2 regions of the Trichococcus flocculiformis genome follow, and region 2 is predicted to be linked to the other one. Evidence: a T-box and tRNA genes for the amino acid it is inferred to sense, from the RefSeq annotation. Region 2 holds a T-box; the other holds one or more tRNA genes.

Region 1 (15,415 bases), 1.3 Mb from region 2:
TTTCAGCTTTTCATGAGGGTTTCTGTACAAGAGCCCACATTACATGAGAGTTTGATCCTGGCTCAGGACGAACGCTGGCGGCGTGCCTAATACATGCAAGTCGAACGGTCTTTTCTATGGAAGCTTGCTTCCACTGAGAAGATAGTGGCGAACGGGTGAGTAACACGTGGGTAACCTGCCCATAAGAGGGGGATAACATCCGGAAACGGGTGCTAATACCGCATAGTTTTCTTGATCGCATGATCGGGAAAGGAAAGACGGCCTTTGTGCTGTCGCTTATGGATGGACCCGCGGCGTATTAGTTAGTTGGTGAGGTAACGGCTCACCAAGACGATGATACGTAGCCGACCTGAGAGGGTGATCGGCCACATTGGGACTGAGACACGGCCCAAACTCCTACGGGAGGCAGCAGTAGGGAATCTTCCGCAATGGACGAAAGTCTGACGGAGCAACGCCGCGTGAGTGAAGAAGGTTTTCGGATCGTAAAACTCTGTTGTCAGAGAAGAACAAGTTGGAGAGTAACTGCTCCAGCCTTGACGGTATCTGACCAGAAAGCCACGGCTAACTACGTGCCAGCAGCCGCGGTAATACGTAGGTGGCAAGCGTTGTCCGGATTTATTGGGCGTAAAGCGAGCGCAGGCGGTTCCTTAAGTCTGATGTGAAAGCCCACGGCTCAACCGTGGAAGGTCATTGGAAACTGGGGAACTTGAGTGCAGAAGAGGAGAGTGGAATTCCATGTGTAGCGGTGAAATGCGTAGATATATGGAGGAACACCAGTGGCGAAGGCGACTCTCTGGTCTGTAACTGACGCTGAGGCTCGAAAGCGTGGGGAGCAAACAGGATTAGATACCCTGGTAGTCCACGCCGTAAACGATGAGTGCTAAGTGTTGGAGGGTTTCCACCCTTCAGTGCTGCAGCTAACGCATTAAGCACTCCGCCTGGGGAGTACGGCCGCAAGGCTGAAACTCAAAGGAATTGACGGGGACCCGCACAAGCGGTGGAGCATGTGGTTTAATTCGAAGCAACGCGAAGAACCTTACCAGGTCTTGACATCCTTTGACAATCCTAGAGATAGGACTTTCCCTTCGGGGACAAAGTGACAGGTGGTGCATGGTTGTCGTCAGCTCGTGTCGTGAGATGTTGGGTTAAGTCCCGCAACGAGCGCAACCCCTATTGTTAGTTGCCAGCATTCAGTTGGGCACTCTAATGAGACTGCCGGTGACAAACCGGAGGAAGGTGGGGATGACGTCAAATCATCATGCCCCTTATGACCTGGGCTACACACGTGCTACAATGGATGGTACAACGAGCAGCAAGACCGCGAGGTCAAGCGAATCTCTTAAAGCCATTCTCAGTTCGGATTGCAGGCTGCAACTCGCCTGCATGAAGCCGGAATCGCTAGTAATCGCGGATCAGCACGCCGCGGTGAATACGTTCCCGGGTCTTGTACACACCGCCCGTCACACCACGAGAGTTTGTAACACCCGAAGTCGGTGAGGTAACCTTTATGGAGCCAGCCGCCTAAGGTGGGACAGATGATTGGGGTGAAGTCGTAACAAGGTAGCCGTATCGGAAGGTGCGGCTGGATCACCTCCTTTCTAAGGAATATAATGGAATCCTTGCTTGGTTCAATCATTCTTTGTTCAGTTTTGAGAGATCAATCTCTCAAGCAAGAAAAAAGTTGTTCTTTGAAAACTGAATACTACAAAAATAAAGTAAGAAACCTAAACATTTTACCGCGTTTTAAGTTGACTTAAATGAGTTTTTAACGAAATAAGTTAGCAAGCCAGCAATGGCGAGCTTAACCATAGGTTAAGTGAATAAGGGCGCACGGTGGATGCCTAGGCACTAGGAGCCGATGAAGGACGGGACTAACACCGATATGCTCCGGGGAGCTGTAAGTAAGCTTTGATCCGGAGATTTCCGAATGGGGCAACCCAATATCTTTGATAGGATATTACGTTACACTGAATACATAGGTGTATCGAGGAACACGCAGGGAACTGAAACATCTCATTACCTGCAGGAAGAGAAAGAAAATTCGATTCCCTTAGTAGCGGCGAGCGAAACGGGAAAAGCCCAAACCAAAGAGCTTGCTCTTTGGGGTTGTAGGACTGGGACATGAGACTGCAATGGATAGCAGAAGCCAACTGGAAAGTTGCGCAACATAGGGTAATAGCCCCGTATGCGAAATCCAAATCAGCTCTACCAGTATCCTGAGTACGGCGGAACACGAGAAATTCCGTCGGAATCCGGGAGGACCATCTCCCAAGGCTAAATACTCCCTAGTGACCGATAGTGAACCAGTACCGTGAGGGAAAGGTGAAAAGCACCCCGGAAGGGGAGTGAAACAGTACCTGAAACCGTGTGCCTACAAGTAGTCAAAGCCCGTTAATGGGTGATGGCGTACCTTTTGTAGAATGGACCGGCGAGTTACGATTTCATGCAAGGTTAAGTTGAAAAGACGGAGCCGCAGCGAAAGCGAGTCTGAATAGGGCGAATAAGTATGAGGTCGTAGACCCGAAACCAAGTGACCTACCCATGTCCAGGTTGAAGGTGCGGTAATACGCACTGGAGGACCGAACCCACGCACGTTGAAAAGTGCGGGGATGAGGTGTGGGTAGCGGAGAAATTCCAATCGAACTTGGAGATAGCTGGTTCTCTCCGAAATAGCTTTAGGGCTAGCCTCGGATATGCGAATCATGGAGGTAGAGCACTGTTTGGACTAGGGGCCCTTCTCGGGTTACCGAATTCAGATAAACTCCGAATGCCATTGATTTAGATCCGGGAGTCAGACTGCGAGTGATAAGATCCGTAGTCAAAAGGGAAACAGCCCAGACCACCAGCTAAGGTCCCAAAGTATCTGTTAAGTGGAAAAGGATGTGGGGTTGCATAGACAACTAGGATGTTGGCTCAGAAGCAGCCATCATTTAAAGAGTGCGTAATAGCTCACTAGTCGAGTGACCCTGCGCCGAAAATTTACCGGGGCTAAACAGATCACCGAAGCTGTGGATGGAACCCAATGGGTTCCGTGGTAGGAGAGCGTTCTAAGGGCATCGAAGCCAGATCGTGAGGACTGGTGGAGCGCTTAGAAGTGAGAATGCCGGTATGAGTAGCGCAAGACGGGTGAGAATCCCGTCCACCGAATAACTAAGGTTTCCTGGGGAAGGCTCGTCCTCCCAGGGTTAGTCGGGACCTAAGCTGAGGCCGATAGGCGTAGGCGATGGACAACAGGTTGATATTCCTGTACCAGTTGCTTTTGTTTGAGCGATGGAGGGACGCAGGAGGCTAAGGAATGCACACGATCGGAAATGTGTGTCCAAGCAGCAAGTCTGAGAACGAGTGAAATGCTTTTTCTCTCAAGGACAAGCTGTGATGGGGAGCGAAATTTAGTAGCGAAGTTCCTGATGTCACACTGCCAAGAAAAGCTTCTAGTGAGAAAGTAACTGCCCGTACCGCAAACCGACACAGGTAGTTGAGGAGAGAATCCTAAGGTGTGCGAGAGAACTCTCGTTAAGGAACTCGGCAAAATGACCCCGTAACTTCGGGAGAAGGGGTGCTGACCGCAAGGTCAGCCGCAGTGAATAGGCCCAAGCGACTGTTTATCAAAAACACAGGTCTCTGCAAAATCGAAAGATGACGTATAGGGGCTGACGCCTGCCCGGTGCTGGAAGGTTAAGAGGAGAGGTTAGCGCAAGCGAAGCTTTGAATTGAAGCCCCAGTAAACGGCGGCCGTAACTATAACGGTCCTAAGGTAGCGAAATTCCTTGTCGGGTAAGTTCCGACCCGCACGAAAGGCGTAACGATTTGGGCACTGTCTCAACGAGAGACTCGGTGAAATTATAGTACCAGTGAAGATGCTGGTTACCCGCGACAGGACGGAAAGACCCCATGGAGCTTTACTGCAGTTTGATATTGCGTGTTTGTATCACATGTACAGGATAGGTAGGAGCCGAAGATACCGGGACGCCAGTCTCGGAGGAGGCAACGGTGGGATACTACCCTTGTGATATGACCACTCTAACCCGCTGCTCTTAGCGAGCAGGGAGACAGTGTCAGACGGGCAGTTTGACTGGGGCGGTCGCCTCCAAAAATGTAACGGAGGCGCCCAAAGGTTCCCTCAGAATGGTTGGAAATCATTCGTAGAGTGTAAAGGCAGAAGGGAGCTTGACTGCGAGACCTACAAGTCGAGCAGGGACGAAAGTCGGGCTTAGTGATCCGGTGGTTCCGCATGGAAGGGCCATCGCTCAACGGATAAAAGCTACCCTGGGGATAACAGGCTTATCTCCCCCAAGAGTTCACATCGACGGGGAGGTTTGGCACCTCGATGTCGGCTCATCGCATCCTGGGGCTGTAGTCGGTCCCAAGGGTTGGGCTGTTCGCCCATTAAAGCGGTACGCGAGCTGGGTTCAGAACGTCGTGAGACAGTTCGGTCCCTATCCGTCGCGGGCGTTGGAAATTTGAGAGGAGCTGTCCTTAGTACGAGAGGACCGGGATGGACACACCGCTGGTGTACCAGTTGTTCTGCCAAGAGCATCGCTGGGTAGCTATGTGTGGACGGGATAAACGCTGAAAGCATCTAAGCGTGAAGCCCCCCTCAAGATGAGATTTCCCATCACTTTAAGTGAGTAAGACCCCTGAGAGATGATCAGGTAGATAGGTTGGGAGTGGAAGTACAGCGATGTATGGAGCGGACCAATACTAATCGGTCGAGGACTTAACCAATTTTTAAAAAGAAGAAAACTCAAGCGGTGTTTTCGGAATCCCTTTACTTTTGTAGATTCAGTTTTGAGAGAACAACGTTCTCTAATTAAAAATGTGCGGTGACGATGGCAAGAAGGTCACACCTGTTCCCATCTCGAACACAGAAGTTAAGCTTCTTAGCGCCGATTGTAGTGAAGGGTTTCCCTTTGTGAGACTAGGACGTTGCCGCGCATTTATATTTTGGAGGTTTAGCTCAGCTGGGAGAGCGTCTGCCTTACAAGCAGGATGTCGGCGGTTCGATCCCGTCAACCTCCATCCATGAGTTATTAGCTCAGTTGGTAGAGCATCTGACTTTTAATCAGAGGGTCGCAGGTTCGAGCCCTGCATAACTCATTCATCATTCTTGCGACAATGATAGAATAATTAAATATATTGAAACGCCGGCTTAGCTCAGTTGGTAGAGCATCTGATTTGTAATCAGAGGGTCGAGGGTTCAAGTCCTTTAGCCGGCATTCAAAAACGCGGAAGTAGTTCAGTGGTAGAACATCACCTTGCCAAGGTGGGGGTCGCGGGTTCGAACCCCGTCTTCCGCTTTTTTTTATTTTAATGAAGTTTATCATCATTCATGAAGCACCCATAGCTCAATTGGATAGAGTACTTGACTACGAATCAAGCGGTTACAGGTTCGACTCCTGTTGGGTGCATTTTTTACAAAATGATCACCGGGAAGTAGCTCAGCTTGGTAGAGCACTTGGTTTGGGACCAAGGGGTCGCAGGTTCGAATCCTGTCTTCCCGATAAATAAAAATAGACGCAGAAATCATTCCGATGATTTCTGCGTCTATTTTTGTATTAACCAACCCCTGTCAGCTTTTCAGATAGAAATATTGCCGTTTTTCACCTTTCAGTATATAATGAGTAACATTCTTCGGTAATCTTGTCGAAGATGTTAGTGAAATATGCTGTTATAAAGAGTCTGCAGAGCAGTACGGATGAGCTTCAAAGCTCTCTTGAATAATTTGCTGTAAAAGCCCTCGGATAGCTCTTTCCATTTGACAGTTATGTAGGAATAGCATAATATAAATATATAATAGTCAAAATTAGTCAGGGGAAGGGAGGCATCCATTCCATGCATGGTCAGAATATGTCAGATATCATCGAAGCATACATCAAAAAGATTCTGAATGCAGAAGAGCAGATTGAAATCAGAAGGAATGAAATGGCGGATCGTTTCAATTGCGTACCTTCACAAATCAACTATGTCATCAATACCCGTTTTACGGAACAGCAAGGCTACGCGGTCGAAAGCAAACGCGGCGGGGGCGGTTATATACGCATCATGAAAGTGAAGATCCTCGATCAAGCAGAATTGTTGGATAAACTTATCGCTATAGTAGGCGAAAGCATCACCCAGAAAGATGCGTTTGCGGTAACCCAAAATCTATACAGTCGCGGGATCATCACGAAACGTGAAGGAAACCTGATGTTGTCGGTATTGGATAAGTCACTTGCCCCATACACAGGCGAACATGAAGAAAGAATACGAGCCTTGCTGTTGAGGAATTTCTTGAACAGTCTGCGCTTTGAATAGATAGCCCGTAGAGGAGGCGTTAAAAATGGATGAATTATTTACAGAAAAAGCCAGCCAAGTATTGTTGTTGGCAACAGAAGAAGCGCACAAATTTAAGCATCAATCCATCGGAACGGAACATATGCTTCTCGGATTAGTCCGGGAACAAGAAGGCATTGCCGGAAAAGTGTTGCGTGGCTACGATATTGATGAGGAAGGAGTCCGCGAAGAGATTGTTCATCTGACCGGTTTCGGTCAAATGAATGCGGAAGACTTCAATGCACCGTTGCCATTTTCTCCTCGGGCAAAAAAAGTCATTATGTATGCGACAAACGAAGCACACAAATTAGGAGTTCCCTTGGTAGGAACCGAACACCTTTTGTTGGGCTTATTGAAAGAAGAAATTCTTGCAGTCAAAATCATCAAAAATCTGCAGATCGATCCGAATTTGTTGCGTAAGTCTCTCTATGAGAAACTGGGCATCAAACAACCAACCAAACCGGATATGCGTTCAGCCAAAAAGACGGATAAAGTGGAAGAAGGGACGCCGACGTTGGATTCCTTGGCCCGCAATCTGACTGACTTGGCGCGTGAAAACCGGATGGATCCGATCGTTGGACGCGACAAGGAAGTCCGTCGTATCATGCAAATCGTTTCCCGCAGAACGAAGAACAATCCTGTTTTGGTAGGGGAACCGGGAGTCGGCAAGACCGCCATCGTGGAAGGTTTGGCACAGAAAATCGTAGCCGGCGATGTTCCGGACACATTGGCAAACAAGCGCATCATGATGTTGGATATGGGTTCGCTGGTAGCGGGTACGAAATACCGCGGTGAATTCGAGGAAAGAATGAAAAAAATCATTGATGAAATCTACAATGACGGCAATGTCATCCTCTTCATCGATGAGTTGCACACCTTGATCGGTGCAGGCGGAGCGGAAGGGGCGATCGATGCTTCCAACATCCTGAAACCGGCATTGGCAAGGGGCGAATTGCAGACGATCGGTGCCACCACCCTAGATGAGTACCAAAAATATATCGAAAAGGATGCGGCGCTGGAAAGACGTTTCGCACCTATCCATATCGATGAGCCTACACCTGAGGAATCGGTTGAAATCATGCGTGGCTTGCGTTCCCGTTATGAGGAGCACCATGGCGTGGAAATCACGGATGAGGCCTTGAAAGCAGCGGTCCAGCTATCGGTGCGCTACATCACTTCCAGACGATTGCCGGATAAAGCGATTGATCTGATTGATGAATCGGCCGCGAAAGTCCGTTTGGATGTCACACACGGGGATACACCGATCGGAAAACTGGAGATGGAAATTGCGAAGTTGTCGAAAGACAAAGAAGAAGCGATCCTGAACCAGGATTTTGATAAAGCTGCCCGCATCCGCAAACGTGAAATGACGAAGAAGCAGAAATTCCAAAAAATGGTGGAACAACAAGCCCAAACAATCACGCACTACGACCTGAAAGTAACCGAAAATGATGTAGCTGAAGTCGTGGCTTTGTGGACCGGGATTCCTGTCAACCAGATGGAGCAGAAGGAAAGCGATCGTTTGATGAGGCTGGAAAAAGTGTTGCATGAACGCGTCATTGGGCAATCCGAGGCGGTCAGTGCGGTGGCTCGCGCCATCAGACGCGCACGTTCCGGTTTGAAGGATCCAAACCGTCCAATCGGGTCCTTCCTGTTCCTGGGCCCTACTGGAGTCGGCAAAACAGAGCTTGCGAAAACGTTGGCGGAAGCAATGTTCGGGACAGAAGACTCCTTGGTTCGTTTGGATATGTCCGAATACATGGAAAAATACAGCACAAGTCGTCTGATCGGCTCTCCACCCGGCTATGTCGGCTATGATGAAGGCGGTCAATTGACAGAGAAAATCCGTCAAAAACCGTACTCGGTCATTCTTCTTGATGAGGTGGAAAAAGCCCACCCGGACGTCTTCAATATCCTCCTGCAAGTGCTCGATGACGGTCATCTGACTGATTCAAAAGGTCGGAAAGTTGATTTCCGCAATACGATCTTGATCATGACCTCCAATTTAGGGGCAACAGCTTTACGTGATGAGAAGTCAGTCGGATTCGCGGCGAAGAACCTCAAGCATGACTATAAGGCGATGGAGAAACGTATCCGTGAAGAATTGAAGAACAGTTTCCGTCCGGAGTTCCTGAACCGTATCGACGAAACGATCGTCTTCCACTCATTGGAGAAGGACGAATTGCATGAAATCGTTAAATTGATGGCGAACAGCATCGTGAAACGTCTGAAGGATCTCGATATCCATGTGCGCATCACGCCTGCAGCCATCGATGTCATCGCAAAAGCTGGATTCGATCCGGAATATGGTGCACGTCCGATCAGACGCGCGATCCAAAAAGAGATCGAAGATAAGTTGAGTGAAGAAATGCTGAGCGGCTTGATCAAATTCGGCGACACCGTTACGATCGGCGCCCAAAAAGGCACGATCCGGATTGCAGTGAAGCCCGCTAAGCAGGAAAACAAAGACAAAAAAATTCCCGTAAATTCCTAAAAGTGGCGTGTCCACATTTGGCAGGCAGGGTTATTGTTCGGCTATCGCTACCGTTTGTGCTAAAATACAGGTACAGAAGTTAGAGGAGGGAACAAACAAGATGAAGAATTCTAAAAAAGCATTGTTGATCGGTTTGGGTGCTACAGCAGCGATTGCGGCAATTGCAGCAGCTTTGGCATATGAGGAAGAAGCAGTGGACAAAATCGGCTCCTACTTGAACCGTCAGCGCATGAAAAATTTTGTGAAGGACCATCTCAAGGGCAGCCAAAAGTTTTTGAAGGCAATCGAGGATTTGACGGATGATGAAATCGATGGATTCTTGCGCGTTGTCGACAGAGCAGGCGATTGGAAAGAGTCAGCAATGGACCTATTCTCTGATTTTAAGGACAAGGCCGGCGATGTAAAAGACAGCGTAGGCGATAAGTTGCATAGATAAGAATGTTGAAGCAAGGATTGTCTCATCTGCAGACAATCCTTTTTTTTGTGCGGTATTCTGACAGATGTCCGATAAATAGGAAGAATCGGACGACCGGAGCCACGGTATCCTAGTCGCTTCTCCATGGAGATCTAATCGACATTTTTCCGGCAAGTAACGTGCTTTAAAAAGGAAAAACGGCTGTCCCGATGTGGGATAGCCGTTTTTTAGTTGTTGGGTATCCCCGCGACCGCAGTAATGGCGAGATATGCCAAGGCCAGGTCATCCATGTTCTTCAAGGACAAGCCGGTCGCATCGAAAAAGCGATCAATCCGATACTGAAGCGTATTGCGGTGTAGGTAAAGGTCAGCAGCCGCTTTCGACAGGTTTCCTTGGTTCCGCCACATGGCTGTGATCAGTTCGTCAGTGCTGTCGCTAGACCCAATCGTGGTCTGCAAGGCTTGTAGGACTGGATTTTGGTTTCCTGAATCTGAGATGAAGTAAGGGAGCGCGATTGCGGCAAGCGTTGTGATCTTGTTGCCTTTAGCGATTGTTCGGCTGGCCGCAAAGATTTTCCTCTCCTCTTCGAAAAGGAGCGGCAAGCGGGCATCGACAGGCCACCTTTGGCCGAGGTAAAGGGTTGTGCGCAGGCTGAAGTCATCATCCAGAATATCGAGCACCGCCGCTAGTTCTTCATCGATGCAGTAAGGCTCCGGGCTATCGAGGATGAATACGCCGCTTTTGCTATTCAAAAAGAAGCAATCGCGGACAAGTGGCAATGTCTGGCTGAAAGCATCGAGCCACAGTGCTTGATCGAAAGAACCCGCATCCTCTTCCCGATAGGAAAGGCTGAACTGGAGCAATTGGGTCTGCGCTAGTCCAGAGGGTATGTCGGTTTTATGGCCCAACAAAAACTGTGCCCAAGGATTTTGCGGAATTTCGGATGTCTGGTCCTCGTTGAGCAGCAATTGCTTCAAAAGTGCTTTTTCGCGGCCATTCAGCGTGTGTTCTGGGATATGTACCCAACGGCTCTGGAAAGGCAGGGTGAAGTAAGCTGGCCCGAGACTGGGCGCAGTTGTGATTTTTGCTTCCGGGAATAATTGTTGGAGTTCGTTTTGATTCAAACCGTCACCTCATTTTTCGGGATAGCCTGTCGTTTGCAAGGCCTTTTTATCTATTTTAGCACTATTATCGCTTATTTGCGCGAAAAAAATAGGAAACTGGCCATCGTCAGACAATGAGGGATTTTCAATGTAAAGATAATGTCTAATTATTTTCTTTTAAGGTAAAATGGAGATTGGAATCAAAGAGACAAGGAGGCTACACAAAAAGATGTTCAGTTTACTTTTGGCAATCATTTATCTTGCTTTTATCAGTTTAGGCCTGCCTGATGCATTGTTGGGTTCCGCTTGGCCGACGATGTACAGGGAATTCGGTGTGCCGGTTTCTTATGCTGGGGGTATTTCAATGATCATCGCGGTGGGAACCATTGTGTCCAGCTTGCAAAGTGACCGCCTTACGCGCAGGTTCGGGACAGGCAAAGTAACTGCTGTGAGTGTTGCTTTGACCGCGACCGCTTTGTTTGGTTTCTCCATGAGTCAGTCCTTTTGGTCGCTATGTTTATGGGCCATTCCGTATGGGCTGGGTGCCGGCGGAGTGGATGCATCGCTGAATAATTACGTTGCTTTGCATTATTCCAGCCGGCACATGAGCTGGCTTCACTGTATGTGGGGAGTCGGTGCGTCGCTGGGACCGTATGTGTTGGCATACGCTTTGAACGGTGGAAATCGTTGGAACATGGGCTACAATTATATCGCTATTGTTCAAGTCGCCTTGACAGCCGTGCTCTTGTTCAGCTTGCCGCTTTGGGGAAAGAAGCGTGCGGATTTTTCTGAAAAGGAAGGCAAGGAACAAGGAACGCATGGGAAGGCCCTCTCTTTGCAGCAGATCATCAGAATTCCTGGAGCGAAAGAGATCATGATCACTTTCTTCTGCTACTGTGCCTTGGAGCAGACGGCAGCGCTTTGGGCAAGCAGCTATCTTGTCCTGCATAAAGGCGTATCCGCGGAAACGGCTGCCGGCTTTGCGAGTCTTTTCTTTATCGGGATTACCGTGGGACGGGCAATCAGCGGTTTTCTGACCATGCGGTTCAATGATGCCGCCATGATCCGTTTGGGACAAGTTTTGATAGTGGCAGGCGTGTCTGCTTTGATGCTGCCGTTCGGCGAAACGACTGCGTTGCTGGGTCTTGTGCTAGTCGGACTGGGCTGTGCACCTATTTATCCGTGCATCATCCATTCCACTCCTGAATTGTTCGGTGCCGATCGCTCACAGGCAATCATCGGTGTTCAGATGGCAGCCGCTTATGTGGGGATTTTGGTGATGCCGCCCGTATTCGGCCTGATCGCCGACCATATCACTGTTTCCTTGTTCCCCCTCTATCTGGGCGTCATCTTATTTGTTATGATTATGATGCATGAGGCCTTACTGAAGAAAAAACAAGCAAGTGAAATGTCACTTGCTGAGATTGAAGAAGCATAAGGGACGAGGTATGGGAAGATGGATGAGTTGAAGGAACAGTACATGCGGGAAGCCATCAAGGAGGCGGAAAAGGCTGCGGCCATAGGGGAAGTGCCGATCGGAGCGGTGATCGTCTGGAAAGGTGAAATCATCGGGCGCGGCCACAATGAACGCGAAGTGACGAATGATGCGACGACGCATGCGGAAATGACAGCGATCAGGGAGGCCAATGCATTCAAGAAGAATTGGCGGCTCGAGGAAGCGGAGCTCTATGTGACCTTGGAGCCTTGCCCGATGTGCTGCGGCGCGATCCTGTTGTCGCGGATCAAGAAAGTCTATTATGGTGCATCCGACCTGAAAGGCGGGACGGCTGGTACGCTGATGAACCTGCTCCAGGATGAACGTTTTAACCATCAGAGCGAGGTCGAACGAGGTGTGCTGGAGGAAGAATGCCGGACGCTGCTGCAGGATTTTTTCCGGGCGCTGCGCAAAGAACGTAAGGAAAACAGCCGCAAGCATCTCCGCGAACACATGCAGGAAGAAAATAAAGGCTAGCTTTTTATTTTTGGCTATGGTATGATAAGAAATGCCGAAAGGCCTTATGGCAATGGCGATCTTATGAATTGAGTCAGATCCGGAAGGAAGCAGCTATAAGTAGGTATCGCCATGTGCTGTAAGTTAATATAACTTATACAAAGAAGCAGGAAAAACCGTCCAACGGTTCTCCTGCTTCTTTTTTGAATCGAATCATTTCGAAATTCCGTTCAATCTTCACCGCTCATAATGGAAGGGGAAAAAGACTTTGGAAGAGAAAATAGTGGACAACAAAGAACTGGAACTCAAATATGTATCCGGCAAAGGTGCGTGGACCTATCATATTGAAGTCCCGGACACAAAACAAATCAGTGGACCTTGGGGAAGCATCAAAGTCAGAGGCACCATCGACGGCTATGACTTTGGAGTGATGAACCTGATGCCGCTGCGGGATAAAAATGCGATCATGTCCGTCAATGCCAAAATCCGTAAATCAATCGGTAGGGGTGGCGGGGACAAGGTAGTGGTGACGATGTGGCTGTTGGATGCTGAGGAGCATATTCTGGGTAATGACATTCTGGCTCAGCATTACCGGTGAGATGCTTGCTTCTTTACAGAGATTGGATTGAATCGGTAACGTTCCCAGTTTCTGTTCGCGAAAAAATGGATGAACAAAAGAATTTAATTCCTGATTAATTTGATTTTCTGGTAAAATATTCGTCATAAGACATCCCTCTTTCGTATGTGTTGTGTGCTAACTGCATTTTACAAAGTAGAGGTGTCTTTTTGCGTATATTTTTGATATTGAGGGTTTTAAAACAAACCTTGATATATCAATGGATTAGATAGATCTTTCAAGTGCGAAAGTCGAGTTACTTAGTTTTCTTGATATTCTCGATCTGTACCTTTAGATCTTTAATTTCTTTTTCCTGAGTGGTACTGTCAATGCTTAATCTAATCACAGCGATCGAAAGAAGTATGATTGCTAAAATATCAGCATTACTTAGGAAAAAGCCCAGAGCAGAGCGTAATAACTCCATTTTATCCCTCCTTACCTATTGTACATATAGTCATCGAAACCTAATGAAGCGGGAATTCCAAATGCGACTGCAATTCCTGCCATCCACCAACCGCCATTTGGCTTATATTGTTCTTTTGTTAGCATCCCTCTTGTATGTAACTGCCTGGCAGCGTAGTATCCAGCTTCATACGTCCCTCTAGTCACAGCCATAGCTGCTGCAATGGTCGCTAATACTGTGCTCATGGCAGCGCGGGTCTGTGGTCTACGATTATAATAGTCCTCAAATTCAAGAACCAACTGGTCTCTATTTTGGGAAGTCACAATTTTACCATTGAAAAATGAATATAGATCATCCGCAAGGGCACTGTTACCATTGCTCCTAATAGTATCGACTACGGTCATAAAGTGCTGATTCCTGCCATCCAAAAAGTAACCTTCATTTTCTTGGAATGAAGATTCAGATTGAGTTTGGCTAGCGAATGCTTGTGCAGTAGGGACAACCATGGTCCCTAACAAAGACAGTATTGAAGATAATACTACTATTTTTTTATTTCCATTTCTACCACTCCTTTTGTTTGTTACAATTAGTATGAAGCTATTTTGCTTCATTATCTATCAAAACTCTTTGACAAAAGCGCAATTTTGCTTGTCAAATTTCTTTTGCAAGTGCTTGTATATCAATGCATACGGAGGTAGTTACGGGTATGAACCACATTCTGAAAAAATTAAGAAAAGAGCATCATTATACGCAAGAAGATTTAGCTGTAAAGCTTCACGTCTCTAGACAAACAATATCAAACTGGGAAACTGGTAGAACAACCCCAGACATTCATTCCATAAAATTGCTTACCGATATCTACGGTTCTGATCTGTTAACTATTTTTGATGCAAACGATCCGGAGCCTCATTCCGATGAGCACCCAATAATCCAGAATGAAGCAGTCAAAAATGATCGATTGACAAATTTCTTTGTTATTTTTCTGAACTTCATTTCAATGTTCATTCCTTTGGCGGCTATTCTTTCTTTGTATATTGTGATGCAGTGGAGAGAGAAGATTCCAGCAATATTATTCAAGATTTCATGTGGATACCTCACTATTATTTCATCTATTAATGTATTTGTTCTTATAGCTGTGCTCATATATTTCTCTACCTAGTGGTGCAAGCGGTACTAGTATGGTGAGCACCCTTGCTTTGCAAAAAAGAGCCTCTCTTTTTTTGAAGAATGAAAAATGGCCGTACTCTGAATAAGAGTACGGTCATTTTTAGTGATGAACAAATCTATTTTAACCCTCGCTGACGATGATCAAAATATTCCCTTCCTCCAGTTCGGAGAAGTATCCCTGCATCTTGCGTCCCTGTTCTTCTTCCTGTTCCGAGGACAACTGCGGATAAGGATGCTGGGGGGATGGTTCATAAAGGGCCTCCTCATCGAAGGACGGGTAGAGCGGGGCGAGTTCCTTCCAATCGAAGTTCTCATCCTGTCCGGTTTCGGTGATGACTTCAATGCCGGTTTCTTTTGTCAGCCGCTCTTTTTTGTCCGAAGCGTTGGTGACCAACAGGAGATCGGTTTGTTTGTGCCCTTTTTCGAGGAGTGTTTTAATGGTTGCCTCCACAGCTTCAACGGTCGGGTACGAACCTGCCACAAATTTTGGCATATCACATCAGTCCTTTCATTTTCTATGGGTTACAGAGCTGTTTGATGAGTCGATCAGGAAACCGTTACTCGTCCGCTTCTTTTGTGATGATGACGATGCTGCCGCTCTCGATGGCGGCGATGCGGTCGGCAAGAAAGTCCGTACCTCCGGGGAAAGTCCCGGTCTTCTCCTGGAAATGTTCGTATTGCTTCAGGTTGAACAGATTGTTGACCTTTTCCAGCAACGAATGGCTGGAAAAAATCGCGCCGTCCGCGCCGCGAAGGTCCCAATTCTCCAAGATGGCTTCCTGGTAGGCATTGTTCGTCACCAATGTGATCTGCTCTTTCGTATAGCCTTTTTTATGCAGTTCCTCTACAGCACGTTTGCATTCCTCAATGGAATGGACGCTGGTCTGGATGATGTAAGTCATGACGATATCCCCCTTCTCAAGAGAAAAGAAAGCGTTCTCTTTCTTCTTGAGT
Region 2 (15,415 bases):
TATTCGGTTGGACAAGTACCACAGATGCCGCATTATTATACGGCTGATAAAAAAGTCGTTGAAAAGATTACGCGGGCAGCTGAAAAAGTCGGCTTGCACGCTGTCCAAGGAACGATTGTCTCAAGTGATTCCTTCATTGCGTCTGAAAGCGGCACAAACCGCATCAAGGAACATTTCCCTGATGCCTATGCGACCGAAATGGAGGGCGCATCGATAGCACAGACTTGCTACGTTCTGGGGACCCCCTTCGCCATCATTCGTGCCATTTCGGACGGCGCAAGCGATGGTGCAGCCCTGAGTTTCGACGAATTCATCGTTGAAGCCGGAAAGAAATCAGCGGAAATGGTCATCGAATTACTGAAAAATAACGGAGCATAGTCCGAAATTGAACCGCTCATCCGATAATGGCTGAGTGGTTTTTGCTTTCTGCAGAATTTTGGAGCGCTGTTACTTCAGAAAAGGAAGGGCTTACTGTTGTAAGGGTTTTTCAAAATACTGTACAATAAGGATGAAATGTCAGGCTAAGGAGGGATTTTGGATGCGCCAAGAACTGGTTATCGGACAAGGGGAAAAACCGGCCATCATCCATTTGGATAAGTTGAATCGACACGGCTTGATAGCCGGAGCGACCGGAACAGGGAAGACGGTGACTTTGAAAGTGATAGCGGAAAAATTGAGCAAAGCTGGTATTCCGGTATTCCTCGCGGACGTCAAAGGGGACCTGGCGAGCATTGCGGAACCGGGTGAGTTGAGCGAAAAGATACTGGAGCGAGCAGCGAAACTGCAACCGGAGGATTTTGAGCCGCGCGCATATCCTGTTGAACTCTTGGATATATTCGGAGCGAACGGTGTACCGGTGCGGACAACCATTTCCGATATGGGGCCGATTTTGTTGTCGCGTCTGCTGGGACTCAATGAAACACAAGAGGGTATCCTGAACATTGCGTTCAAAGTAGCCGATGAAAAACAACTCTTGCTCATTGACATCAAAGATTTGCGGGCGATGTTGAATTTTGTCGGAGACAACGCCACAGAATTGCGTCGTGAATACGGGAATATTTCCAAGCAATCGATCGGTGCGATCTTAAGAGGTCTATTGGTTATTGAGGAACAGGGAGGCGACCTTTTCTTCGGGGAGCCGATGTTCGATATCCAGGATTTATTGAAAACAGATGCAGCTGGGCGCGGCTATGTGAACATTCTCATGGCGAACCGCCTGTTCATGTCTCCGAAACTCTACTCGACTTTCCTGCTATGGTTTCTTTCGGAGCTGTATGAGCAATTGCCGGAAGTCGGTGACCTTGAAAAACCAAAGATTGTTTTCTTTTTTGATGAAGCGCATGTCCTTTTCCAGGATGTTCCGGATGTGTTGGAGGAAAAAATCGAACTCATAGTCCGGCTGATCCGTTCCAAGGGAGTCGGTGTTTATTTCGTGACGCAAAATCCCACCGATCTGCCGAATGCCATTTTGAGCCAATTGGGCAACAAAATTCAGCATGCTTTGCGAGCCTTTACGCCGAAGGAACAAAAGACCGTCAGAGCAGTTGCCGAAACTTTCCGCCAACAGGAAGGAGAGGAATTGGAAAAGAAATTGACGGAACTGAAAGTCGGTGAAGCGCTGGTTTCCTTTCTCGATCCGGAAGGAATTCCCGGCTATGTTCAGCAGGTCATGATTTATCCTCCGGAGAGCAAAATGGGCATCCTGGATCCGCTCGTAAAGGAAGAAAAAATCAACCGTTCCTTGCTGTATTATAAATACAGCGAGGCAATCGACAGGGAATCCTCCTACGAACAACTGCAACGATTGTCGGAAATCAAGGCGATTGAGTTGGAGGAAAATGAAGAGCTTGCCGCGAGAGACAGGGAAAAAGCCGAACAATTGAAGCAACTCGAAATAGAGCACCAAAAACAAAAAGAACAAACCCAACAAAAACGAACGAGCAGTTCCCGCGATTCCACGATGGACAGATTCACAAAAAATTTGATGTCCCAAGTAGGCAGGGAAGTCGGGCGCGTCATTTCGCGTGGCATTTTGGGCATCTTGAAAAAATGAAAACAGACCGAAAAAGTAAAAGCCAGTCATTGATGACGCGCCCTTACTTTTTCGGTCTTTACAATTTTTCTGGATATTGGTGACGCTTTCCTTAAAATAGCTTACTTTTTTTCATGAAAATCTCATATTTGGTATTGTGTTTTATTTCCTCATCCATTAGAATAACATCTATACCATTAATTGAGAATGATTCTCAATTAGAATTGTTCTCATTAAGGAGTTGTTTTTGGAAGATGGTGAAGAGATGTTGAAGAAATTACTGCTTACTCTCGCATTGGCGGGAGTAATCGTGCTTTCCCTGAGTGTGGGAACGGCTGCGTTTTCGGTTGAACAGTTTCTGGTCGGGAGTAACACGGATCGTCTGATCCTATTGTCGTCAAGGCTGCCGAGGACGGTTACGGTTCTCTTGGCAGGTGCGGGATTGTCTTTATCCGGGTTGATCATGCAATCCTTGACACAGAACCGTTTTGCTGCCCCTGATACAGTCGGAACGGTGGATGCAGCGAGAGTTGGGATGCTCTGCGGCATGATTCTCTTTCCGGGTTTATCGGTTGTGGGAAAGATGGCCCTCTCTTTCTTCTTTGCGGCAGCGGGAACCTTCCTTTTTTTGGTGGTGGTGAATCGCTTACCTTTCAAGAGCCAGATGACAATCCCTTTATTAGGGTTGATGTACGGAAATATTTTGGGAGGCGTAGCTAATTTCTTTGCCTTCCGCTTCAACGTCACGCAAAATCTTTCGGCCTGGATGCAAGGAGATTTCTCATTGGTCATCAAAGGACAATACGAGGGGATGTATCTCATTTTCCTGTTATTTTTGGCACTTTATTTTTTTGCCGACCATTTTACGATTGCGCGTTTTGGGAAAGACGCGGCCAAAAATCTTGGTTTGCCTTTTGAAGCGGTCCTGTTCATCGGGACACTATTCGTATCCTTGACGGTTGCTGTCATCTTGAGTACGGTCGGAAATCTGCCGTTTTTGGGAGTCATCATCCCGAATCTTGTATCATTGCGCTTCGGCGACAACATCCGCAATACCCACGGCAAGGTTGCGCTTTTTGGAGCGGTTTTCCTGTTGCTGTGCGATATCTTTTCGCGCGCGGTTATCCCTCCATACGAAATACCGGTAGAAACGGTACTGGGTGTTTTCGGCGGTGGCCTGTTCTTGTGGCTGTTGCTGAAAGGAGGGCGGACTGCATGAAAAACGTGTTGAAAAATCGCATCATTATGAAGCGGCTGGCGGTGATGGCAGTGGCTGTGGCTTTGGTTTATTTTTTTTGGAACCAGGGTATCGGTAATTTATTCATTATGAAGTTGCGGAGCACGAAACTTTTGACATTTGCGGTCATCAGTATCAGTACTGCTTTTGCGACAGTCAGCTTTCAGACGATTGTGCACAGTAACTTTTTGACCCCTAGCATTCTAGGGGTCGAATCCTTCTACCGCCTTCTGCAGACAGTGTTGATGTTCTTCAGCTTCTCGTTGCTGGGCAGCCAATTGAATGCGGAATGGCAGTTCGTTTTCCTGGTATTCTTGATGTTGGGCAGTTATTTCTTGCTGTACCGGCTTTCGTGGAACCGGAAAAATTACGATATGCAAATCATTTTGATGATCGGGCTTGTCATGGGGACTTTTTTCAACAGTATCAGTTCCTTCATGCAGGTGCTGATGGATCCGAATGAGTACGACAAACTGCAGACGAAGCTGTATGCCAGTTTTCAGAACATCAATGATTCTGTACTTGTTTTGGCTGTTCCGATCGCCTTGTTTTCGATCATCAGTCTGTGGCGCAAGCGGAAGGTGTTGGAAGTTATGGGACTGGGTACACAAACGGCCAAAAATTTAGGGATCTCCGTCGAAAAGGAGACCAAGCTCACCTTCATGCATGTCATCCTGTTGATGACTGTCTCTGCAGCGCTCGTCGGGCCGATGATGTTTCTCGGTTTCGTGGCGGCGAATATCGCTTATCGTCTGTTCAGAACGTATTGCCTGAACTATCTGCTGCCTGGTGCGAGTCTACTCAGTTTTGTGATGGTCGTGGCCGGACAATTTCTGGCAGAAGAAGTTTTCAAGTTGCAGACGAATTTAAGCATTCTGGTCGAACTGTTCGGGGGAATCTATTTCTTTTGGTTATTATGGAAGGAAAGGAGTAAGTTATGAAAATCAGTCATGTCAGCAAAGCCTATGAGGATGAAAAAGTATTGGATGATATCTCTTTGGCTATCGAGAGAGGTAAAATAACGGCTTTCATCGGTCCAAACGGGGCAGGCAAAAGTACGCTCCTTTCAGTCATCAGCCGTCTGTTGACAAAGGACGAAGGCATATTGACGATACACGGGAAAGAAATTGAGGCCTGGCAATCCGATGAACTGGCGAGGGAGCTTTCGATCCTGAAACAACAGAATGCTTATCAAGTGCGTATGACGGTCCGTGAACTAGTCTCGTTCGGCAGGTTCCCCTATACGAAGGGCAGGCTGAATGAAGAAGATCATGCTATGATCGACAAGGTTTTAGGCTATCTGAACCTGGTGGAATTCTCCAACCGCTATTTGGATACGTTGTCTGGGGGGCAACTCCAGCGGGCGGCCATCGCAATGATCTTGGTGCAGGATACCGAGTATATCTTATTGGATGAACCGCTGAACAATCTCGATTTGAAGCAGAGCATTGTGACGATGCAGACCATCCGGAATTTGGCGGATGAATTGGGTAAAACCATTCTGGTCGTCATCCACGACGTCAATTTCGCCTCCGTTTTTTCGGACAACATCATCGCCATGAAAAATGGGAAAGTCTTCCGGAGCGGCACGGTCGAGGAAGTGATCCGGACTCAAGTTCTGCAGGAATTATATGAAGTGCCATTGGAAGTCATCACGACTGCAGATGGGAAAAAACATTGCACGTATCAAGCAATTTAACATAGAGGAGAATGGAAAATGAAAAAATGGCAAAAGACAATCATCAGTTTGGCTTCAATCTTTACCTTGGCGGCTTGCGGCGCCCAAGAAGGGGCTGCCGATGCGGCAGACTCAACAACAGTGACTTCGAATGCGGAAACTGAAACGACAGTGACCATCGAGGATGCGCGTGGATCCGTAGAAGTACCGAAAGATCCTGAAAATGTAGCTGTTTTGGATTTTGGCCATTTGGACACATTGATCGCCTTGGGCAAGCAAGATGCAGTCACAGGAACTGCGACAGACAACATGCCGGCTTATTTGGCGGATAAGGCAGATCAATTCGAGAATGTAGGGACACTTAAGGAACCGAATGTGGAAGCATTGGCGAATTTGGCGCCGGAGCTCATCATCATTTCCAACCGCTTGTTGGACTTCGCGGAACAGTTGGAGGAAATCGCCCCTGTAGTCGTGCTCAGCGTCGATTACACGGACTATTGGGGATCTGTGCAAAAAAACATCACAACTTTAGGAGTCATCTTTGACGAAGAGGAAGCCGCTGAAGAAGCCATTGTAACTTTGAATGAGGAGATTGAGTCCGTCAAAGCGAAGACAGCAGGAATCAGCGAGAAAACATTGACGTTACTCCTGAATGACGGCAGCATGTCCGCTTTCAGCACAGGCTCGCGTTTCGGCTTCATCTATGAGACACTGGGCTTCACTCCTGTCGATGCAGCGATCGAGGATTCCACACATGGGCAGTCCGTCGGGTACGAAGGGTTGTTGGAAATCAATCCGCAGATTTTGTTTGTCATCGACCGTACGGCAGCTCTTGGGACAGCCTCTGATGAAAATGCGGCGTTGTTGGAGAATGATTTCGTTTATCAAACGGATGCTTACAAAAACAATAAAATCATCAACCTGTCTTCCGACTTGTGGTATCTTTCAGGTGGTGGGATAGAATCAATCCATTTGATGATCGAAGAGATCGCAGTGGGCTACCAGTAAGCAAAAAATTGTCCAGCTTCTGATTTTTTCTCTATAATGATGGAAGCAAATCAGAAAGAGGTGCACAATTTGGCAGGTTATCATTTCGATAAGGCAGACTTCAACGTTTTTGATATTCAGGGACTCGATGAAAGGATGGCAGGCATCCGCGACCGGATCCAGCCCAAGTTCAGGCATTTTGCGGAAGCGGGTGCCCACCTCATCGTTTCGGAAGCGGGTCCCGAGTCGGTGCCTGTACATGTCGCCAAGCATCTGCGCCGCACAAAATATGCGCCCGAGAATACCTGGTGCGCCATCGGTGGGGATGCGAGGGGCTACAAGAAATATCCGCACTTCCAGATCGGCATTGCGAAGGAAGGGGTCAGCTTCTACCTTTGTCTGATCGACCAACCCGTCAAAGAGAAAGAAATGGCGGCCGCTTTATTGGAACGGATTCCGGAACTGGAAAGATTGCCGCATGATTACGTCGTTTCGGTCGATCATACCGTGCCGGATGTGCTTCCGATTGAGGCAGTCAATTGGGAGTCTATCCTGATCCGGTTGCGGGATGTGAAGAAAGCTGAGCTGTTGATCGGCCGCAAGTTGGCGCCAACCGATCCGCGCTTAGCGACGGAAGCAGGTACGCTGGCAGTGTTGGAGGATACTTTCCGTGAACTGCTGCCGATCTACCAGGCCTGCATGGAACACTACCGCTAAACGTGTAACCCAATACAAACTAAAAAGGACTGAACAGCGAGATTGATTGCTGTTCAGTCCTTTTTGGCTTGAAAAATATTTTGAGCATCCAAAACGTTGGCTAGCTTCACGGGTTAGTCCTTCGGAAAAAAGAATAAGGAACCTCTTGTCTCTGCGAGCCAAGACATACTGTTCGACTTGTCATGGTTCTTGCCATCTTTGATGGCTTAGAAACATGATACAACTGACCGGTACGGTCACGTTGATTCCTTTGTTTCGGAAGTCTCTCAGCAATTGCGCTCTGCGATGCTCATTTGCATGGAACTCTTGGGGATTCATCCCTTAGAGTCCCAGTACAAGGTGACTGTAGGGAACGTTGCGAGGCCAGATTTCCTAAATTGTCATGACTCTTGCGATTTCAATCGCTTAGTCCTGTCATCAGGCCATCCAACTGGTTTCGTAGTGAGGCCCTCTGATGTCGCACTGTGACATCAGAGTACTTGACCGATTAGGTCACAGTGTTTCCTTAAAGAAGGGCTGTACGAACCCGTTCCGCTTTTCCTGTACAAAAAAAACGGCAAATTGCTTTGCCGTTTCCTTGATGCCGCTCTCCGGGGAGATTAGCCTAATTTGTTGTAGTATTCTACTACGAATGACTCATCGATTTCAGCTGGCAATTCTTCGCGAACTGGCAGACGGTTCAATGAACCTTCCAATTTTTCTTCGTCGAAAGTAATGAAGTCAGGACGTCCGAACAAAGCTTCAGCAGCTGCTTTAACAACTACCAAGTTTTTGGATTTTTCACGCAAGCCGATTACTTGGCCAACAGCCACTTCGTATGAAGGGATATCGACACGTTTGCCATCGACAGTTACGTGACCGTGGTTAACTAATTGACGTGCTTGACGACGAGTAGAAGCCAAACCTAAACGGTAAACTACGTTATCCAAACGTTGTTCCAATAAGATCATGAAGTTAACACCTTGTTTACCTTCTTTGATTTTACCAGCTTTTTTGAATAAAGTTGCGAATTGGCGTTCGTTCATGCCGTACATGTGACGCAATTTTTGTTTTTCTTGCAATTGCATAGCATATTCAGATAATTTTTTACGGTTGTTAGGGCCGTGTTGACCTGGAACGTATGGACGACGCTCCAATTCTTTACCTGTTCCCAAAAGGGAGATGCCTAGACGACGAGCTTGTTTCCAACTTGGTCCTGTATAACGTGACATAATAAAATTCCTCCAATAAATGTTTGATTTTTGGAGTAAAATAAGAATGATAAGTCAGCAATGCGTGCAGGTCATCCTTCAATCTTCACCTTATGCAGCCGCAAGGGTACGCAATTGAACCATCTACAGATGGCGATGAACTGTTGACGCGGGTGCTTCTTTCTCGCTGCATTATTTTACACAAAGATTATTGTACCAAACAAAATCAGTAAATGCAATGAAAAAGTGGTGATATTCATCGTTTGCACAGCGGTGGACCACTTGGGGTATTCCAAACGAAGGAATTAAGTTTCCAGATTATTTTCTGGTTTATGATTGGTTCTTTCTATGTTATACTAAAAAATGAGATATATTGGGCGTTTTCAATTTTAAATCAAATAAACGAAATTGTCGGAATAGGTGGAGGATTTATTGATGGAGTTTATATATTGGTTAGTAGCGATAATATTGTTAGTATTGGTCGGGTATGGTGCGATCATGTATTTGACAAGACAACAAGCGAATCGGATCAAAGCAATCGATGAGAAGAAACAAAAAGCGATGGCCATACCGGTGGCCGACAATCTGTTCACGTTGAAAAACATGAATTTGACAGGGCAAACGAAGCGCACCTATGAGAGTTGGCAAGCCACGTGGCAGACCATTACGCGTTTTCAGTATCCTGAAATTGAGGCGGCGCTGGTCAGTGCCGAACAGTACATTCAACGCATGAATTTCATTAAGGCGAAGCAAGCCATCTCGCAAGCGGACCAATTGATCGACGAAACGAAGAACAGCGTCGAAAAAGTGAACAAGGCTCTCGAAAAGCTATTGGAAAGTGCGCAAGAAAACCGCAAAGAGTTGGAAGAAATCCAGGAACGATACAATAAAATCCGCAAGCAATTACTGGCGCACAGCTTTACATTCGGTCCGGCAATCGAAACGTTAGAGAAGAACCTGAATTACATGGAGTTGGATTTCACGAAATTCAATTCATTGACGAACGAGGGCGACCATATGGAAGCCAAAGAGATCTTGTCGCGTATCGAGCAAGATTTGTTGGTGATGGAAGAAGTTGTCGAAAAGATCCCTGAATTGAACGAAAAAATCAAGACCGAGTACGAAGAACAAGTGAGTGATCTGAAAGACGGCTACCAACGCCTGTTGGATGAAAAATACATTTTCGAAGGTGTAGATGTCTCAGCTGAGATAGCTGCGGTTGAAAAAGAAATCCAAGAAGCGAAAGATTCCATCGGCCTTGCCGATATCAATGAAGCAGGCAAGAAGATGGACAAGGTAGAACGCGACATCGAAGCAGTCTATGCTATCATGGAAAAAGAAATGGAAGCCAAAGAATTTGTAGGTCGTCACACTGCGAACCTGCAAAAGAAAATGGATCATGTCCTGCAGAGCAACCGTTATGTGTTGCTTGAAATCGATCGCGTCTCACAGAATTATTTCTTGAACAAAAATGAGCTAGGCCGAGCGCAAGAGTTTGAAGAGCAGTTACTGAAAGAAAATGAAGCCTTGCGTTATTACGACAAGATGATGAAGGAACACGAAATTTCTTACTCGGTTGTCCGCGAGTATTATGAAAAAATCAGTCAACGTCTTTCCGAAATCGACAAAGAACAATCTGAGTTGGTCAGCAACCTCAGTGATTTGCGCAATCGCGAAAAGGAAATCAAGGACAGCATCGATCTCTACGAATTGGATATGCGCAATATGAAGCGCACAATCGAAAAATACCATCTGCCCGGTTTACCGAAAATCTATTTGGATCTTTTCTTCTCAGTCACGGATCGCATCGAAGATTTGGCTTCCAAGTTGAACCGCGTGAAGATTGACATGGACGAAATCGATGCGATTTCGAAGATGTGCGAAGAGGATATTGAAATGTTGGATAACCAAACCCAAGCAATTGTGGACAATGCGATGCTGACTGAATATATGATCCAGTACGCAAACCGTTTCCGTCATTCACATGTGGAAATTGAAAATGCCATCAACAAAGCTTTAGTGCTTTTCCACCGCGAATATGACTATGAAGGTGCGTTGGAAGCCATACGAATTCCTTTGAACCGTATAGAAGCAGGGGCTGCCCGCAAGGTCGAAGAATCCTATCAGGAAGAAAAAAATCGCCGTTACTATTAAATACAGAATCAATAAGACGCAGGGGTCGGGACATTGTCTCGGCCCCTTTTTGGACACTCTTTTATGAGAGGAGAATAAAATTAAACCGTAAGCTTTTAATGGTCAGACATTTTCTATATAATGGATAGGATGTCCCGCTAAGGGTGCAAAGTTATTAAGGAAGTGTAGATATAGATGATTTATTTTGACAACAGTGCAACAACGAAAATGTATCCAGAGGTTTTGGATACGTACCGAAAGGTCAATGAACAATTTTTTGGCAATCCTTCCAGTTTGCACAGAATAGGTAATGAGGCAGATGCGTTGCTCCAACAATCGCGCAAACAAATTGCGCAATTGCTGGCTGTACAGCCGGATGAAATTTTCTTCACGAGCGGCGGTACAGAGAGCGATAACTGGGCAATCAAAGGTACTGCAATGGAAAAGTTCCACGCCGGGAAACATATGATCGCCTCTTCTGTCGAACATCCTGCCGTCTCAAAATCGCTGGAACAGTTGGGGAAATTGGGATTTGAAATTACTTATCTGCCTGTCGATACTGACGGAATCATATCCGTTGAGGAGCTTGGGAAAGCGATAAGAAAAGATACGATCCTGGTGAGTGTCATGGCAATCAATAATGAGGTCGGCAGCATCCAACCAATCGAGGCTATCGGAGAACTGTTGGAAAATTATCCTTGGGTTCATTTCCACGTAGATGCCGTGCAGGCTGTGGGTGAATGCGTGCCGCTGATCCAACATCCTCGTGTGGATCTCTTATCGCTTTCAGCACACAAATTCCATGGCCCTAAAGGTGTCGGTATCCTTTATAAGAAACATGGTAAACGGATTGCACCGTTGTTGACTGGAGGCGGGCAAGAAGCTGGTATGCGCAGCACGACAGAGAATGTCGGCGGCGTTGCGGCAATGGCGAAAGCTTTGCGCATGACGCTTGAAAATGGTGCTTCAAGCCGCGAGCAGGAACAGTTGGTCCGGGGTAAGTTGTTTGCTGCCCTTTCGGAATATGAAGATGTCCGAATCTTTTCGCCCGAAGATGGCGCCGGGCATATCCTCTGCTTTGCCATGAAAGGCGTCAGGGGAGAAGTGATGGTCCATGCTTTTGAAAGCCAGGACATCTTCATTTCAACGACAAGCGCCTGCTCAAGCAGAAAGAAAGGCACACCCTATACGCTGGGGTCGATGGGCGTACCGCTTTCCTGGAGCCAGTGCGCAGTCCGGATAAGCCTTTCCGGCGAGAATACGCAAGCGGAAGCAGATGCCTTCATCGAACATTTTCGGACGCTGCATCAACAGTTCCAAAAGATACAATAGAATAATAACTGACAGATTGGAAGAGAATATAAATGGAAACGCACATTCAAATACGCTTTGGTGAATTATCGACCAAAGGGAAAAACAAAAAACGTTTTGTCCAGCAGTTGGCGCAAAATGTCAGGATGGTCACAAAGGATTATCCGCAGATCAGAATCAAACCCGAGCACGATTTTATGTTATTGGAACTGAATGGAGCTGCAGAGGCTAACATTCTCGAGCGCTTGCAGCATGTGTTCGGTATTCAAAACTTTTCGCCCGTTTATCTTGTTTCGCACGATCTGAATGAAGTGAAACGGGTTTTGGTGGAGTTGCTTGGTAAAATGGAGACGGCGGGAAAAACGTTCAAAATAGCTACGCGCCGTTCCGACCATTCCTACGAGCATGACACTACTTTTATGAATGCCGAGCTGGGCGCTACTGTGTTGGCTGCTTTTCCGGCCATTTCTGTCAAGATGAAACAACCGGATATTCTTGTACGTGTAGACATCAAAACTAGCGGCATCATGCTCAGCACGCAGACATACCAAGGGGCTGGCGGGTTGCCTGTCGGTTCCAGCGGCAAAGGCATGCTGATGCTTTCCGGAGGCATCGACTCACCGGTTGCCGGTTATCTTACTATGAAGCGCGGTGTGAAAATCGAGGCTATTCATTTTCATAGTCCGCCGTACACAAGTCCACAAGCATTACAAAAAGCAAAAGATCTGGCTGCCAAATTGACTAAATTCGGTGGTGAAATCCAGTTCATCGAAGTGCCGTTCACTGAAATCCAGGAAGAAATCAAAGAGAAGGTGCCGGCGGATTATTTGATGACGATCACACGCCGGATGATGCTGCGGATCACCGATGCCATCAGAGCCGAACGCAAAGGATTGGCCATCTTTAATGGAGAATCTTTGGCTCAAGTCGCTTCTCAGACGCTGGAAAGTATGGTTGCCATAAATGATGTCACAACGACGCCGATCATTCGTCCTGTCGCTACGATGGACAAATTGGAAATCATCGCATTAGCGCAAAGAATCGATACCTTTGATTTGTCTGTGCAACCGTTCGAAGACTGCTGCACTATTTTTGCACCACCAGCGCCAAAAACGAAACCACACTTGGATAAAGCCAGACGTTTTGAAGCGTTGCTTGATGTGGAACCACTCGTTATGCGCGCGGTTGAAGGGATTGTAGTATCTAGCATAACGGGTCGGGAAGACACTTCCAGCCAAGATGAGGCGCTCTTTTCGGATTTGCTTTAATCTATTTTGCAAGTGCGTATCCTTACCATAAATCGCCACTTATCTGTATAATGAAGATATTATCGATCAAGGGGGAATGTTTTCATGCAAGTAACATTAAAGGGTGAAATTGTTGAAGTTTTAGGAACACAGCCAGTTGTTGGGGAGAAGGCGCCGGCTTTTTCGTTGTACAATACGGAAGACGAAAAGGTAGCTTTGGATGATTTGCGCGGATCGGTAGTCTTGATCAGCGTATTCCCGGATATCAACACGAGCGTTTGCGATAAACAAACACGTAAGTTCAACGAGACGGCAGCGGACATCGAAGGTTTGACTTTGTTGTCGGTTTCCAGAAATACAAAAGAAGAATTGGTCAACTGGTGTTCAGCAAACGGCATCGATATGCAGATGCTGCATGATGATGCAGGCGAATTCGGCGAGTCCTATGGCCTTAAAATTCCAAAAATGGGCAACAAGTTGGCCCGCAGCGTATTCGTCATCGACAAGGAAGGCGTCCTTTCCTATATGGAGATCGTCCCTGAAATCGCGACGGAGCCGGATGAGGAAGCAGCATTGGCAGCTGCCAAAAAATTACTTTAATCGCATTGAGATTTCAATGAAAAGGTGCTAAACTAGTGAAGTATAAACAAAGCGTCGATCAAGAAGAGTAGCTTGCCCGGAACCACACAAGAGAGAAAAGCGATTGGTGAAAGCTTTTTTGGGGAAGGAAAGTGAAGTAGCTTGTGAGCAAGTTGTGTGAAGGTCCGTGGACTGGGTAGCGCAGCTCGGAGTATTCTCCGTTATCAAAAAGAGAGACAGGGATCCGTTTCCTGTAATTTAGGTGGTACCGCGATTCATATCGTCCTGCATATTCGTATGCAGGGCGTTTTTTTTCGCAATAAATCAATGTAAAGAGAGAGGAAGTGGCTGAATGTCTAAAGCAGACGCAATGCCGACAAAGTATCAACCCCAGCAAGTAGAATCTGGGAAATATCAAAAATGGGTGGAAGCGGGGCTTTTCAAGCCTAGCGGAGACAAGAGCAAAAAACCGTATTCGATCGTGATTCCGCCTCCGAACGTAACCGGCAGGCTGCACTTGGGCCATGCTTGGGATGTGACGCTGCAGGATATGCTGATCCGCCAAAAACGCATGCAAGGGTTCGATACGTTATGGTTGCCGGGTATGGACCACGCCGGCATAGCCACCCAAGCCAAAGTGGAAGCGAAACTGGCCGAGGACGGGCTTACCCGTTATGACCTTGGTCGTGAAGCCTTTGTCGACAAGGTTTGGGAATGGAAAGAGGATTATGCAAGCGTCATCCGCGAGCAATGGGGAAAAATGGGGATCTCCGTTGATTATGACCGTGAGCGTTTCACGTTGGATGATGGTTTGTCCGATGCAGTCCGTAAAGTCTTCGTCGGCTTGTACGAAAAAGGTTTGATCTACCGCGGCGCATACATCATCAACTGGGATCCAAAGGCAAAAACGGCCTTATCAGATATTGAAGTTATCCATAAGGACGTCCAAGGCGCCTTCTATCACTTCCGCTATCCGATGACGGATGGTTCGGGATACTTGGAGCTGGCTACTACCCGTCCGGAAACGATGCTTGGAGATACTGCCGTAGCGGTTCATCCGGAAGATGAAAGATATCAGCAGTTCATCGGCAAGACCGTGACTTTGCCGCTCGTGAATCGGGAAATCCCTGTCATTGCGGATGATTATGTCGAAATGGACTTCGGGACCGGTGTCGTAAAAATAACACCGGCTCATGACCCGAACGACTTTGAAGTCGGTTTGCGTCATGACTTGCCGCAAGTGAATGTCATGAACGATGACGCGACGATGAACGAAGCAGCCGGAAAATATGCAGGTATGGACCGTTTCGCAGCGCGCAAAGCGATCGTAAAAGATATGGAAGAACTGGGCTATTTGGTCAAAATTGAAGAAATGACCCACAGTGTCGGACATTCTGAACGCACAAACGTTGTTGTGGAACCGCGCATCTCGACGCAATGGTTCGTCAAAATGCAACCATTGGCTGAGCGTGCGGTCGAAAATCAATCCGCAGAAGAAAAAGTTTCCTTCTATCCGGAACGATTTGAGAATACTTTCCTGACGTGGATGGGCAACGTCCATGACTGGGTCATCTCCCGTCAATTATGGTGGGGACATCAAATCCCAGCTTGGTATCATAAAGAAACCGGCGAAATGTACGTAGGCATGGAAGCTCCGAGCGACAGCGGAAACTGGACGCAGGATGAGGATGTTCTGGATACATGGTTCAGTTCGGCGCTTTGGCCGTTCTCGACAATGGGCTGGCCGGATGAAGATGCGGAAGATTTCAAACGTTATTTCCCTACCAGTACGTTGGTTACCGGCTATGACATCATCTTCTTCTGGGTAAGCCGGATGATCTTCCAGAGTCTGGAGTTCACCGAAAAGCGTCCGTTTGAGAATGTGCTGATCCATGGCCTGATACGTGACGAGCAAGGACGCAAAATGAGCAAATCGCTCGGAAACGGGATCGACCCGATGGATGTGGTCGAAAAATATGGGGCGGATGCTTTGCGTTGGTTCTTGGCGAACGGTTCCGCACCTGGTCAGGATGTCCGCTTCAGCTATGAGAAGATGGATGCATCCTGGAACTTCATCAACAAAATCTGGAATGCCAGCCGTTACGTGCTGCTTAACTTGGAAGACCTGACATTCGACGCTATCGACATTTCAGGGGAAAAGACGATAGCCGATAAATGGATTCTTTCCAGCCTAAACAAGACCATCACTAAAGTGACGGACCTGTTCGAGAAATTTGAGTTCGGTGAAGCCGGTCGCTTGTTGTACCGTTTCATCTGGGACGATTACTGCGACTGGTATATAGA

The links. A T-box is a leader RNA that pairs with one kind of tRNA and senses whether it is charged. The one in region 2 lies ahead of ACKPCD_RS07190 (valine--tRNA ligase), so its partner is inferred to be a tRNA-Val.
Region 1: it has a tRNA-Val gene. The T-box ahead of ACKPCD_RS07190 (valine--tRNA ligase) is inferred to sense a tRNA for this amino acid. The anticodon was not compared.

Annotation. Positions count from the first base shown of each region.
Region 1 is NZ_OY759718.1:218,231-233,645, reverse strand. Features, by position in the region: rRNA gene ACKPCD_RS01530 (16S ribosomal RNA) at 40-1,598, shown strand; rRNA gene ACKPCD_RS01525 (23S ribosomal RNA) at 1,811-4,725, shown strand; rRNA gene rrf (5S ribosomal RNA) at 4,820-4,935, shown strand; tRNA gene ACKPCD_RS01515 (tRNA-Val) at 4,947-5,019, shown strand; tRNA gene ACKPCD_RS01510 (tRNA-Lys) at 5,025-5,097, shown strand; tRNA gene ACKPCD_RS01505 (tRNA-Thr) at 5,144-5,216, shown strand; tRNA gene ACKPCD_RS01500 (tRNA-Gly) at 5,226-5,297, shown strand; tRNA gene ACKPCD_RS01495 (tRNA-Arg) at 5,335-5,408, shown strand; tRNA gene ACKPCD_RS01490 (tRNA-Pro) at 5,428-5,501, shown strand; gene ACKPCD_RS01485 (CtsR family transcriptional regulator) at 5,833-6,294, shown strand; gene ACKPCD_RS01480 (ATP-dependent Clp protease ATP-binding subunit) at 6,320-8,806, shown strand; gene ACKPCD_RS01475 (hypothetical protein) at 8,907-9,242, shown strand; gene ACKPCD_RS01470 (PucR family transcriptional regulator) at 9,449-10,345, opposite strand; gene ACKPCD_RS01465 (MFS transporter) at 10,554-11,762, shown strand; gene tadA (tRNA adenosine(34) deaminase TadA) at 11,781-12,296, shown strand; RNA gene ffs (signal recognition particle sRNA small type) at 12,338-12,424, shown strand; gene ACKPCD_RS01450 (DUF1905 domain-containing protein) at 12,544-12,873, shown strand; gene ACKPCD_RS01445 (hypothetical protein) at 13,148-13,315, opposite strand; gene ACKPCD_RS01440 (hypothetical protein) at 13,327-13,905, opposite strand; gene ACKPCD_RS01435 (helix-turn-helix transcriptional regulator) at 14,001-14,453, shown strand; gene ACKPCD_RS01430 (general stress protein) at 14,583-14,954, opposite strand; gene ACKPCD_RS01425 (general stress protein) at 15,019-15,363, opposite strand.
Region 2 is NZ_OY759718.1:1,473,429-1,488,843, forward strand. Features, by position in the region: gene ACKPCD_RS07130 (5'-methylthioadenosine/adenosylhomocysteine nucleosidase) at 1-378, shown strand, start outside; gene ACKPCD_RS07135 (helicase HerA-like domain-containing protein) at 539-2,053, shown strand; gene ACKPCD_RS07140 (ABC transporter permease) at 2,298-3,251, shown strand; gene ACKPCD_RS07145 (iron chelate uptake ABC transporter family permease subunit) at 3,248-4,210, shown strand; gene ACKPCD_RS07150 (iron ABC transporter ATP-binding protein) at 4,207-4,968, shown strand; gene ACKPCD_RS07155 (siderophore ABC transporter substrate-binding protein) at 4,987-5,955, shown strand; gene ACKPCD_RS07160 (DUF1054 family protein) at 6,025-6,651, shown strand; gene rpsD (30S ribosomal protein S4) at 7,251-7,862, opposite strand; gene ACKPCD_RS07170 (septation ring formation regulator EzrA) at 8,277-9,995, shown strand; gene ACKPCD_RS07175 (cysteine desulfurase family protein) at 10,170-11,306, shown strand; gene thiI (tRNA uracil 4-sulfurtransferase ThiI) at 11,339-12,553, shown strand; gene tpx (thiol peroxidase) at 12,638-13,132, shown strand; T-box leader at 13,178-13,402, shown strand; gene ACKPCD_RS07190 (valine--tRNA ligase) at 13,464-15,415, shown strand, end outside.